2 linked regions of the Paraglaciecola psychrophila 170 genome follow. The protein of the gene in region 1 interacts with the protein of each later gene in a pairwise test. Links are inferred from orthologs where the notes say so. Each region holds a gene or a part of one and is shown on either strand. Other genes may lie near its edges.

Region 1 (6,748 bases):
ATACATGCCCCAGGCACAGATGAAGCCATTGCTTTAGAAGCATCTAATGCCTTAGACCAAATTATTTTAGATGATGGCGATAGCAGTCAGAATCCTGACTCTATTCCCTACCCTTCTGGTGGTTTGTCTGCAGTCAATTCTTTACGTTTAGGTGATACGGTTTCAACACTTACCGCGGTGGTAGATTATAGCTTCGGCGAATACCTAGTTATTCCAGTCGGTGATCCAACGTTCGCAGGAACGAATCCTCGTACAGATGCGCCAGATTTAGACCTAGGTAATTTGAGAGTCGCAAGCTTAAATGTGCTTAATTATTTTGAAACCATTGATGATGGTTCGAATATCTGTGGTCCAGCTGCTGATTCAAGCTGTCGTGGTGCAGATGATGCTGAAGAGTTTGGACGTCAAAAAGCCAAAATTATATCGGCAATTGTTGCGATGGATGCAGATATAGTTGGTTTAATGGAAATCGAGAACAATGGTTTTGATGACGACTCTGCTATTGCTGATTTAGTGGCTGGTATTAACGCAGAGATGGGTGGTGGTACCTATTCAATCCTTAATCCAGGAGCACCTATAGGTACTGATGCAATAACCGTCGCGTTTATTTATAAGCCAGCTGTAGTGACACTTGAGGGTGACGCAGCCATATTGACAAGTGCAAATTCGGCGTCTGACGATAATGGTGATGCATTATTTGACGATACTAAAAACCGTCCGTCGCTAAACCAACAATTCGCTTTAGTTGAAAATGGTGAAACTATTGTTATCAGTGTTAATCACTTTAAGTCTAAAGGCTCAAGTTGTGGTGCCGGTGATGACGATGAAACAACTGGTCAAGGTAGTTGTAATGTGACCCGTACTCGAGCTGCACAAGCTTTAACGACATTTATTGCTAGCGAATTTCCTGATGCAGCTGCATTAATTATTGGTGACTTAAATTCTTACGCAAAAGAAGATCCAATTTCATTGCTAGAAGAAGCTGGTTATACCAATGTAGTTAATACTTTTGGTGGCGCAGAGGCTTATTCTTACTCGTTTAATGGTTTATTGGGTAACTTAGATCATGCTCTTGCGAATGAAAGCGCTTTGGCCAAGACGATTGATGTTACTGAATGGCACATCAATGCTGACGAGCCAATTGCACTGGACTACAACACAAGGTTTAAGTCAGACGCTCAAATCATTAGCTTCTATGCTGCTGATGCATATCGCAGTTCTGACCATGACCCAGTATTGGTTAGCTTACAGCTCGATGCGCCAGTTGAAGAAGAGCCGGAAGTGGAAGTGCCTGTTGAAAGTCGTTCTTCAGGTGGTAGCTTGAGTATTTTCTTATTAGGACTATTGGCTATGATAGGAATACGTCGCAAAAAGTAATCGTTATATACTGTGAAAAGGGCGATTGATAGTAATGTCAATCGCCTTTTTTTATATCTAAATTAATTTCAAATATTACTAGTGGTGCACTACGTACTCGCCATCATTTGATGAAAATTATATTATTTTTTCAAAAAAAAGAATACATGTAAACAATAGAAGACATTTTCAATTCAAACCTACCTCATATTTGTGAGTATGTATAACCTCATTATTCCTCTTCATTAAACCTTGTGGCTATTAATTTTTCTACGGCGTCTAGAGCAGCCGCTGCATCTTTACCTTCACTTACCACTTTTACTTCTTTACCTTGGTGACTTTCGAGCATCATTAAGCCTAGTACACTATTTGCTGAGGCTTTCTTTTTGCCTTGGTGTAGAGTGATTTGTGCATCAAATTTATTTGTGAGCTGAACAAGTTGTGTTGCTGCTCTGGCGTGAAGTCCTAATTTGTTGACGATAATCAGTGTCTTTTCGAAGCGAGGCATACGTTACTTATTCTGTTCGCGATGTCGAATTTGTACATCGGGGTGCGAGTTGCTAAAGGTTTTTGCTAAGGTTTCAGCAACATAAACTGATCTATGTTGACCGCCTGTGCAACCAATGGCTACAGTGACATAACTGCGATTATTGCGTTCTAAATGTGGTAACCAAGTGGAAATTAAATTTTGAATTTGCCAGATAAATTTAGTGACTATGGGTTGTGAGCCCAAAAATATCTGCACCGGCGCGTCTAACCCTGTTAAGTGTTTGAGGTCGGGCTCCCAATGTGGATTAGGTAAAAAGCGGCCATCAAATACATAATCTGCATCTTTGGGTATACCATGTTTAAAACCAAAGGATTCAAATACCAAGACTAGTCTAGAGCTTTTTTTACCAAGAATACGTTCACGGACTAATTCAGCGAGCTGATGGACTGATAGTTGATCCGTGTCAATATACAAATCAGCTCGTTCGGCAATAGGTGCCAGTAGTTGGCTTTCCGCTTGGATAGCATCAGACAATGATTTATTTTGTTTGGATAAAGGATGTAGCCGTCTGGTTTCGCTAAAACGTCTAATCAATACATCATCGCTGGCATCTAAATAAAGGATGGTCATATTCCACGTGGAGGGCAGATAATTAAGAATTTCGACTAGCTCATTCGGGTCTTTGGGTAAGTTACGTACATCGATGCTAACGGCAACTTGGTCGTATTCATCTACAACTGTGTGAGTGAGTGTGGGTAAAAGGTTAACTGGGATATTATCGACGCAATAGTAGCCAAGGTCTTCTAGAGAGCGCAGTACTATAGATTTACCTGAGCCTGAGCGGCCACTAATTATAATAAGTTTCATTTAGCTTATTGCCTCAAATAATTCTTGATCTGTTGTGGCTTTGCGCATACGGCTCAAGGTTTCTTTATTATTGAGTTTAGTGGCAATAGCAGACAAAGTGCCTAAATGTTCTGACGCTTTGTTTTCAGGTACCAAAATAGCAAAGAAGATATCAACTGGCGCATTATCTACGGCGTCATAATCAATTGGTTTTTCACTGGTCACTACAATTGCCAATACATTTTCAAGATCTTGCAAGCGACCATGTGGCAGCGCAATGCCATTACCAATACCAGTACTGCCCATTTTTTCTCTGCATGTAAGACTATACAAAATAGTAGCTTGATCGATATCGATTAAATATTGATTCGCTATTTGACTGATGAGCTCAAGTATTCGTTTTTTACTTGTTCCCTGAACTGCACACAAAGTGCAGTCAGGGTGAAGAATATCTTTAATTTCCATTATGAATTCTAATTGTGGTTAGTCGTTGACGTCATCAATGGCGCTTAATTTTTTCTTTGTGCTTAATCACTTGTCGATCAAGTTTATCGATTAAACCATCTATGGCTGCATACATATCTGAATGTTCAGATGTAGCAAACACCTCTGTTCCGCTGAGGTGTAAAGTGGCTTCAGCTTTTTGATTCAGCTTTTCCACGTTTAAGATCACATGCACATTGTTTATATGATCAAAATGTCGTTCTAGTTTGGTAAATTTTGTATCGACGTAGTCTCTCAAAGAATCTGTAATATCTACATGATGACCGGTAAGGTTAATTTGCATATCGCCTCTTCCTTCTTCAATTCGCCTAAAGCAGGCTCTTACGTTGGTTAGATGGTGGGATCATGAGTGACTCCCGGTATTTTGCTATTGTTCGCCGCGCCACCATAATGCCTTGGTCGGCCAACACTTGTGCAATCTTGCTATCACTTAAAGGTTTGCTCGGTTTTTCTGCTGCCACTAATTTTTTAATCAACGCTCTTATAGCAGTTGATGAACATTCTCCGCCTACATCAGTGGCTACATGGCTAGAGAAAAAGTATTTCAGTTCGAAAATACCTCTTGGGGTGTGCATATATTTTTGCGTTGTGACCCGGGAGATAGTGGATTCGTGCATATCTACCATTTCAGCAACATCGTTCAACACCATAGGCCTCATCATTTCCGGGCCGTGTTCAAAAAAGCCCATTTGTTGTTGCACTATGCAATTGGACACTTTAAGAAGTGTTTCGTTGCGGCTTTCGACACTTTTAATAAACCATTTGGCTTCTTGTAAATGTGACCGGATAAACTGGCTGTCTGAAGAGCTCTTTACACTTTTGCTCATCGCGGCGTATTGCTGATTCACATTGAGTTTAGGTAAGCTGTCGGGGTTAAGTTCTACTGTCCACCTACCGTTCTTCTTAGCCACTGATACATCAGGGATTACGTATTCCGACTCACCTGTGACGATGGCTGTGCCTGGTCTAGGATTAAGAGTTTGCAACAAACGCATTGCTTCTCGTAACTCTTCTTCTTTGAGGCGCGTTTTACGCATCAGAGTACGATAATCTTTACTACCAATAAGATCGCAATAATCAGTAATCAACATTTTGGCTTCTTCTAGCCAAGGTGTATCTGGTGCAAACTGACGTAATTGAATTAATAAACATTCTTGGGCGCTGCGTGCACCTGAACCAACAGGGTCAAACATTTGTATGCGTTTTAGAACGACTGCCACTTCGTCTAGTTCAATCTCTTCATCATCCATGCTGGCTAGCACTTCTTCTGTGCTGATAGTCAAATATCCAGCTTCATCGATAGAGTCAATAATGGCCATCGCGATACCAATATCGGTATCACTAAAATGAGTTAAACGCATTTGCCAAAGCAAATGATCTTGAATATTGTCTGTGGTTTCACCTTGAAATACTTGATCATCATCGCCTGCTGAGCCTGCGCTGCTCATGGATGCTGGGGCCGATGAAGCGCTGAGATATTCATCCCAAGTACTGTCGAGGGGTAAATCTTCTGGTATATCATTATTTTGCAGGGCATCGGCGCTATCGACATTATCTGCATTCACTTCAGCAGGTGTGTTTTCGCCATCTTTATTTCAGCACTGTGGTTAGTTTCGAGGGCTTTGTCGCCACTACCACTATCATTTGACTCGTCTAGTTCTAACAATGGATTAGAATCGAGGGCTTCTTGAATTTCAGCTTGCAAATCCAAGGTAGACAATTGCAACAGCTTAATAGCTTGTTGCAGCTGCGGTGTCATTGTAAGTTGTTGGCTAAATCTTAACTGTAAAGAGGGTTTCATTTACTTCTTATGTTTAATCTGTTGTTGTTATCAGCCGAGTTAAACTCTTCATTTTAGAAATCACAGCTGAGTTGTTGAAGTTATACTATTTCGATCATATCTGAACTAAATACTCATCAATTTTACCTGTTTGACAGCTTTGTTAAAATGCTAATTTCTTAATTGACTCTTAAACTTAACTATAGCCTGAATTGTTCACCTAGGTATACATCTCTTACACGTTGATCACTTAAAACTTCTTCCGAAGTGCCAGATGCTATCAACTCGCCATGGCTCACTATGTATGCCTTTTCACATACGTCTAATGTTTCACGCACGTTGTGATCAGTAATTAATACACCGAGGCCTCTGTCCCGTAATTGCTGAATTATTTTTTTAATATCGTTAACTGAAATAGGGTCAACACCGGCAAAAGGTTCGTCCAATAATATAAACTCTGGATCAGCCGCTAAGGCCCGCGCAATCTCTACTCTTCTGCGTTCGCCGCCAGACAAGCTCATACCTAGACTATTGCGAATATGATTGATATTAAATTCATCCAAGAGTGAGTCGGCCTGTTGTTCTCGTCGTTCTTTGGATAATTCTTTACGAGTTTGTAATATTGCCATCAGATTTTGATACACGGTCAACTTTCTGAATATCGACGCTTCTTGGGGTAAATAACCTATGCCTTGCCTGGCACGCACATGCATAGGTTGCAGAGTAAGATTCTGTTGATCAATAAAAATATCACCTTTGTCTAAAGGTACTAGCCCAACAATCATATAAAATGTGGTGGTTTTACCCGCGCCATTTGGTCCTAATAAACCTACTATTTGACCCGTCGATACTTCAATGCTGACATCGCGTACCACTTGCCTAGACTTATAAGACTTGGCTAAATGTGTAGCTTTTAATACGGCCATTAAGGTTGATTATCCTGTTGGTCTGCTTCAGGTTCTTTAGACTTTGATACAGGCTGAAAAGTGGTAATAACACGGCCACTTTCTTGATCGCTACCTTGAGCAATAATTTGTTCAAGTTCCATATTAAAGGTGATCGACTTGCCTTGAACGCTGCTAGAGTTTTGTTTTATCTCAGCATTCCCCTCTAATGATAATGAGCGAGTTTGACGATGATACTCAATTTTATCTGCTTGTGCAGTCACTATGCTGCCATCTTCTTGTTGCTGGGAATATCTAGCTGGACTGCCAGTGGCAATAAAAATTTCGTTGCCTTCACCTTGGCTGGCATCAATCTCCAATTCATCTGAACTAACTTTCAAAGAACCTTGTAAGATAACAACATTACCTTGATAGGTTGCTCTTTTGGCGATGCCATCAGCATTTTGATACAGGGAAGCCAACTCAATTTTTTTAGTGAAGTCATCTTTCCCAGCATGACTATTTGCCGAGAATATTAACACTGCCAAAAAACTAGCGCGGTACAGACGGTTGGTAAACGGTTTTAACATGGTCTAATAACTCATATTTTTGGGTTTCTAAGCTAGCGGTGAAGCCATTACTATTTATCACATAATTTGGGCCGATAATCTCGACGGGCTGATCAGAATACATGGTCTTTTCTGCTAAGTTTACTTCGACAAAATTGGTGCGGATGACCTGTATATAACCTTGTACATCAAGGCTGGTAATTTTCACATCGGTTTCGAATTGGATACGTTGATCTTCATACAAGGTACCTTCTTGCGCGTCTACTTTCCATGGATGTAACGATTGTGCAAATAACAAATAGCTAGGTTGTTTAAACAA
Region 2 (6,816 bases), 4.9 Mb from region 1 along the record:
GTAAAGGCGCCAATCTGGCTTAGAGTTAACACTCGCAAAATATCCCATGCACATTTTTCTGAAGAACTTGAAAAAGCATGTATAGAATATACAGTTTCATCCGAACATCCAGAAGCCTTGGTATTATCAAAGGGTTATGACGTCACTAGCTTACCCGGTTTTGATTTAGGATGGTTTGCTGTACAAGATGGTGCTGCGCAACTTGCAGCCCATTATCTTAAGCCAGAACAAGCAGAAACTATCCTAGATTGTTGCGCGGCTCCGGGGGGTAAAACATGTCATATAATTGAATTCCAACCCAACTTAGCAAAAACAGTGGCTTTAGAAATAGATAAAAAACGCGCTATTAGAATAGAAGAGAACTTGGTCAGGTTAGGTCACAACGCTGAGATTATAGTAGGTGACGCAAGCACGCCTGAAAATTGGTGGGATGGGCAACTATTTGATCGGGTGTTACTTGACGCTCCTTGTTCTGCTACTGGTATTGTTCGCCGCCATCCTGATATTAAATGGTTACGAAAAGCCAAAGATATAGATGTATTGGTGAGCCTGCAGAAGAAAATATTAGATGCTATTTGGCCGCTCATTAAACCCGGCGGAATGATGCTTTATGTTACTTGCTCTGTTTTACCCGAAGAAAACTATTTACAAATACGTGACTTTTTATCTCGAAATACTAATGCATTGTTAGATGATACTTTTTACAACGATTCGGTGGAAAACCCCGGCAAACAGATTTTACCGGGAGATCAACAAATGGATGGTTTCTACTATGCCAGACTGCTAAAATCACAGTAATAATAATAAGGCTTAAATACCACGAATGAAGATAATTATCCTTGGTGCTGGCCAAGTTGGTGCCACTTTGGCTGAAAATTTGGTTGGTGAAAAAAATGAAATCACTGTCATAGATTCAAACCCAGATACTTTAAGACACCTGCAAGACAGGCTAGATTTACAGGTTGTGGCCGGCATGGGTTCACATCCAGATGTTCTCAAAAAAGCAGGAGCAGAGGATGCCGACATGCTTATTGCGGTAACCAACAGTGATGAAAGCAACATGATGGCTTGTCAGGTTGCTTATAGTTTGTTTAAAACGCCGACTAAAATTGCTCGTGTTCGTTCAGAACAGTACATTATTTACCAAGAACAACTTTTTAAGCATCAAGACGTTCCAGTCGATCACCTTATTGCTCCAGAACAATTAGTGACAAAGGCCATAAAACGCCTGATAGATTATCCAGGTGCATTACAAGTAGTTGAATTTGCCGATGGTAAAGCTAGCCTCGTAGCGGTTAAAGCTTATTACGGTGGTTTATTGGTAGGTCATGCACTTTCTACTCTAAAAGAACATATCCCTAATGTTGAAACGAGAGTGGCTGCTATATACCGCAGAGGTAAACCAATCCGCCCGCTTGGCACAACTATTATTGAAGCTGATGACGAAGTGTTTTTTATAGCGGCTACAAAAAACATTCGTGCGGTCATGAGCGAGCTACAAAAACTAGAATCAAGTTACAAACGGATCATGATTGCAGGGGGAGGGTTAATAGGAGCCGGTCTAGCCAAGATGCTAGAGCACAATCACAATGTAAAATTAATTGAGTTCAACCCTGAGAGAGCTAAATATCTCTCTGCGCATTTAGATAAAACCATTGTGTTTGCTGGTGATGCCTCAGATCATGAGTTATTGACTGAAGAAAATGTTGAGCAGGTTGACGCTTTTATCGCTGTGACCAACGATGACGAAGCCAACATTATGTCAGCCATGTTAGCCAAGCGACTTGGCGCTCAAAAAGCCATGGTTCTGATCCAACGCGGAGCCTACGTAGATTTAGTACAGGGTGGAGAAATTGATATCGCTTTTTCTCCACAACAAGCCACCATATCTGCACTCTTAACCCATATTAGACGAGGGGATATTGTAAACGTCTACTCTTTAAGAAGAGGTGCAGCAGAAGCCATTGAAGCTATCGCCCATGGAGATAGAAACACTTCCAAGGTAGTTGGACGAGAAATCCGCGAAATAAAACTTCCTCCAGGCACCACCATAGGTGCAATAGTCCGTAGTGAAGAAGTCATCATTGCCCACGGTGACACAAAAATTGAAGCTAATGATCACGTTATTCTTTTTCTAGTTGATAAGAAGTTTGTTAGTCACGTAGAGAAACTATTTCAACCCAGTGCATTCTTCTTTGGCTAACAATTTGTATTACTCGCCCGCAAGCTGAATAAAAAGATATTGGTTAGTATAAAAAATAAGCGGCCTATACAAAATAATAACTTTCCAAGGTTATTATTTTGTACTACATTAATTAAGCTAATTTACATTGATGTATAGCAGATATTTAAGATTAAAATTTTAGGGACGAAATTTATGAAAAAAATATACTTTCTTTTGCCGTACTGAACACCATCCTAAATACACATCAAATAAGTTTCTTTTATACTCTTTTGGCATATTTTACACGCTTGTCATATCTTCATTTTCTTTTGCACATCAAGAAAATTCAGAAGAAGATGCGCTGGCTTTAATGCAAGATCAACTCAATCAAGAAGTCATGTCTAAACCTTTTTTAGCAGAGAAGCCAAAAGAAGTTGATGCTTATGTTAAAGACATGATGGCCAAAAAGGTTACTCCTCCCGAGTACTCTGGGACTTATTGGCGACCAGGATATACATGTCGAAACTTATTGCGCCATAGCTGGACACAATATCGTAACTGCCGTTATTATCACCGTTATCACGGTCGGTATTATTACTGATACTAGGTATTTTATTGTTATCGCAAGAAATACAAAAACCAACTCATAAAAAATGGAAAACATTACGACTCAAAGGATAAAGCAACTCAAAATTTCTGTGATTGCTGTCACCGCACTTATTTTATCTGGCTGTGCAGCGCTTCATACGTCAATTGCAAAAAAAGACTTAGATGTTCAAACGAAATTCAGTACTTCTATTTTCGTAGATCCTGTGCCCCCAGAAAAAAGAAAAATTTATTTAGAAGTGCGGTCTGCTGTACAAGAGTTCGATCGTAATGCTTTTAGAACAGCACTTATAGAACAAATCACTAGTAGTGGAAATGGTTATTCTCTAGTCGATAGCCCTTCGGATGCACAATATAGTATGAGTGTATTTGTTCGTAATTTAGAAAAAGCATCGCCATCAGCCGCGAGTAATTATTTAAAGAGTGGTTTTGAAGGTGTATCTGCTGGTGCTGCTCTTAGTTACGCAACGGATGGTGGATATCGAAATGCAGCGGCAGGAGGCATTATTGGAGGCTTAGTATCAACAACAGCTAATGCATTAGTTAAAGATGTAACTTATTTATTAGTGGCTGACATCCAAATAAAAGAAAAAGCAGCTAAAGGGGTCATTGTGCGTAAAGACTCAAAAATTAACGCTGAAATTTCAGATGACGGTGCTTCTACACAGACTATGTCAGAAATCAGTAACAAAAAGGAATATCGTACTCGAGTTGTCACTACTGCAAATAAAGCCAATTTAGAACTCGAAGAAGCTCAACCCCTTATGTTTAGTAAAACAGCCTACACTATGGCGTCGTTTTTTAGCCTACTATATAGAGGTATAAAAACAGCACATCAACGCTACTATTTATGCCCCTATATTTGACGTAAAATAAATGTTTAGCTTCGCCAAAAAGTAGGGGAAAAAAGTACTAACAATGAAAACACTTCTAATCTACCGAACAGCATTGCTATTATTAACAACCACTTTCCGCTATCAGACACATCAGCATATGTAGCAGCCACTTCGCCTAAGCCTGGTCCTAAATTATTAAGAGTTGCAGCTGTTGCACTAAAAGCTGTGACGTCGTCCATACCTGTAGCGATAAGACCCACCATAATAATGACAAAGATCATGGCATAAGCTGAAAAGAATCCCCACACAGCTTCAACGACTCTGTCTGGCAGCGCCCTTTCTCCTAACTTCACCGAATAAACCGCCTTAGGGTGAATTAAACGGTCGACCTCTCTTTTGCCTTGTAAGTATAACAAGAACACTCGAATAACTTTTAATCCACCTCCTGTTGAGCCTGCACATCCACCAATAAAACTTGAGAAGATTAACATGATAGGCAAAAACACCGGCCAATTCGAGAAGTCTGTAGTGGTGAAGCCCGCAGTTGTGCTCACAGATACAGATTGAATTAAGGCTTGGTCGAAAGCAATCCCAGCATCTGAGTACCAACTAAATTGCATTAGCACAATAAAACAAATCAACACTAAGCTAACTTGTATGACAAAAAATACTTTTAGTTCTGGATCGCGAAAGTATCCCTTTAAGGAACGCCCACTAGCAGCAGCGTAATGCAGAGCAAAGTTTAGCGCCGCAATCCATAGGAATATGACACAAACTATATTCACACCCACACTATTAAAATGACCTAAACTTGCATCATAGTTACTAAATCCCCCTATAGCGATGGTTGAAAATGCATGGCAAATTGCATCAAACCAATTCATACCCACTACCCAAAACGCTAAGGTACAAAATATAGTGAGAGATAAGTATATGTACCAAAGATGTTTGGCTGTATCTGCTATCCTTGGTGTCATCTTAGAATCCTTTACAGGTCCAGGCGTCTCTGCTCTATATAATTGCATTCCCCCCACACCTAATATAGGTAAGATTGCCACCGCAAGAACAATGATACCCATGCCACCGAGCCATTGAAGTTGCTGGCGATAAAACTGAATGGCCTTAGGCAAATAGTCGATTCCCTCAATAACAGTTGCGCCAGTTGTTGTTAGACCAGAAAAAGATTCAAAAAATGCATCTGTAGTAGACATCTGTGGCTGTTCTAATAATAAAAATGGTAATGCACCAAAACTAGCCAAAACAGTCCAGAATAACACCACAATTAAGAACCCTTCCTTGGCCCTTAAGTCATTTTTATAACTTCTATTGGGATACCAAATAGCTAACCCCGTGATTAAACATAAAAGAAATGCCAATAAAAATGGTAGGCCACTGCCATCTTCATAGATAACGGACACAATTGCCGGAGGAATCATGGTGACACTGAATAAAGCAACAAGAAGCCCCAAAATCCGAATAATATTACGATATTGCATGCTTTAGTTTTGAACCAAAATAGAACCGCCACTCAGCACGACCGGCAAGTTTAGGGGGAAAAAGTTTAACGTTAAGTAAATCATTGAATTAACTATTTTTCTTGTGATTATTGTTTGCTGCAAACCAAAAGTTTAATTCAAAAAAAGCTAACTTTTAATTATGATCACGTATTTATTAACAAGATAACAGAAAGATCGTGGCCTTCGAAAGTATTTCGACAAAATTTGACAACAATTCCGATTTGTTAAAAACAAAGGCGCATAATTTTGTTTGCAAGTGCTTACTTACATAAATTCAAATGAATTTCTTACTTATTCCTAGATAAAAATGGCCTACAGAATAGACAAATCATGGCTTATATTTTTTTGTCCATATCTAGCCTTAAATGTAACTTAAAATAATTTAAAAATGTTCTTTTCTAGTGTCCAACTTGCGTGTATCTTCTATCCTGTTTTTATAGTTACATTAGCTAACTATAAAAACTTATCCACAAAACACTTGTCATAAAATTTTTATTTTTTAAATTTTAAACTATTCATAAGCACATGTTTATTATATGTTTTTTATTGTTGCTTAACATGTGCACCTACCAAAAAATAAATTGTCTATCACATTATCTACATAGTTATCCACAGATTTCGTTCTGGACTAGTGATAAATGCTACCACTTATGACACTCTTTCAAATTCACAAACTTATAAAATAAATATATGGGCACATCTTATGGCATCTGCAACAAAATCTCCCTCTAACCCACTAGTATTAGTTGATGGTTCATCTTATTTATTCAGAGCTTACCACGTGCCTTATCTGCAAGCGTTATCGACCTCTTACGGACAGCCTACTGGTGCAATTACTGGTGTGTTAAACATGATAAAGAGCCTTCAAAAAGATTATCCCGACGGTAATATAGTAGTTGTGTTTGATGCCAAAGGTAAAACCTTTCGCAATGAAATGTATGCAGAATACAAAGCCAATCGTCCACCGATGCCAGACGACCTAAGAACACAAATTGCGCCTTTGCATGACATTATCGGGGCAATGGGACTACCTTTATTAGTTATTGATGGAGTCGAAGCAGACGATGTGATTGGTACACTTGCTAACCAAGCCTCTAATCTCGGAATGGAAACAATTATTTCTACCGGAGATAAAGATATGGCACAGCTTGTTACGGCCCATGTCCGATTAATCAATACCATGACTAATGTCGAAATGGACGAAGCAGGGGTTCTGGAAAAGTTTGCTGTAAGACCCGACCAAATTATTGATTATCTAGCCTTAATGGGTGACAAAGTTGACAATATTCCAGGTGTTGACAAATGCGGACCTAAAACAGCGGCTAAATGGTTAGCTGAACATGGCACACTTGAACAAGTTATGGCCAAGGCAAGCAGTGTAAAAGGAAAAGTTGGCGAACATTTACGTAATGCATTGAGTCATCTGCCTTTGTCTTACGAATTAGCCACAATAAAATTAGATGTCGATTTACCCGAAAACGTACAAGACATAAAACCCTCTGAGATTGATTATGAAAAATTAATAACCTTGAGCACTCAATTCGAGTTGAAGCGTTTGTTAACAGAAACTCAACAAAAGATAAAACAAACATCAACCATCCAAAATGAATTACCAGAAAAACACAACGAACTAAAAGTCGATACTAATAATTATCAGACTATATTAACTCAAACCGATTTCGATACCTGGTTA

What was found.
Region 2: the proteins of ptsN (region 1) and trkA interact in binary tests that used the Escherichia coli proteins (3 or more experiments, as listed by UniProt). The link is inferred for Paraglaciecola psychrophila 170 from one-to-one orthologs.

Annotation. Positions count from the first base shown.
Region 1 is NC_020514.1:4,892,573-4,899,320, reverse strand. The notes cover bases 1,436-4,193. They hold ptsN (PTS IIA-like nitrogen regulatory protein PtsN), read right to left. Parts: upstream 3,158-4,193; coding sequence 2,714-3,157; downstream 1,436-2,713. Other genes in these bases: hpf (ribosome hibernation promoting factor), read right to left, coding at 3,192-3,479; rapZ (RNase adapter RapZ), read right to left, coding at 1,868-2,713; C427_RS21515 (HPr family phosphocarrier protein), read right to left, coding at 1,589-1,864. In the rest of the region: C427_RS21520 (ExeM/NucH family extracellular endonuclease), read left to right, coding at 1-1,377; lptB (LPS export ABC transporter ATP-binding protein), read right to left, coding at 5,177-5,902; lipopolysaccharide transport periplasmic protein LptA, read right to left, coding at 5,902-6,450; LPS export ABC transporter periplasmic protein LptC, read right to left, coding at 6,413-6,748. UniProt on the Escherichia coli protein: Seems to have a role in regulating nitrogen assimilation.
Region 2 is NC_020514.1:15,355-22,170, reverse strand. Bases 188-3,013 are described here. They hold trkA (Trk system potassium transporter TrkA), read left to right. Parts: upstream 188-823; coding sequence 824-2,203; downstream 2,204-3,013. Other genes in these bases: C427_RS00070 (complement resistance protein TraT), read left to right, coding at 2,818-3,013; C427_RS00075 (hypothetical protein), read left to right, coding at 2,460-2,765; rsmB (16S rRNA (cytosine(967)-C(5))-methyltransferase RsmB), read left to right, coding at 188-798. Also shown: more of rsmB, read left to right, coding at 1-187; more of C427_RS00070, read left to right, coding at 3,014-3,636; C427_RS00065 (TrkH family potassium uptake protein), read right to left, coding at 3,651-5,102; polA (DNA polymerase I), read left to right, coding at 5,827-6,816. UniProt on the Escherichia coli protein: Part of the constitutive potassium transport systems TrkG and TrkH. May regulate the transport activity of TrkG and TrkH systems. Binds to NAD(+) and NADH.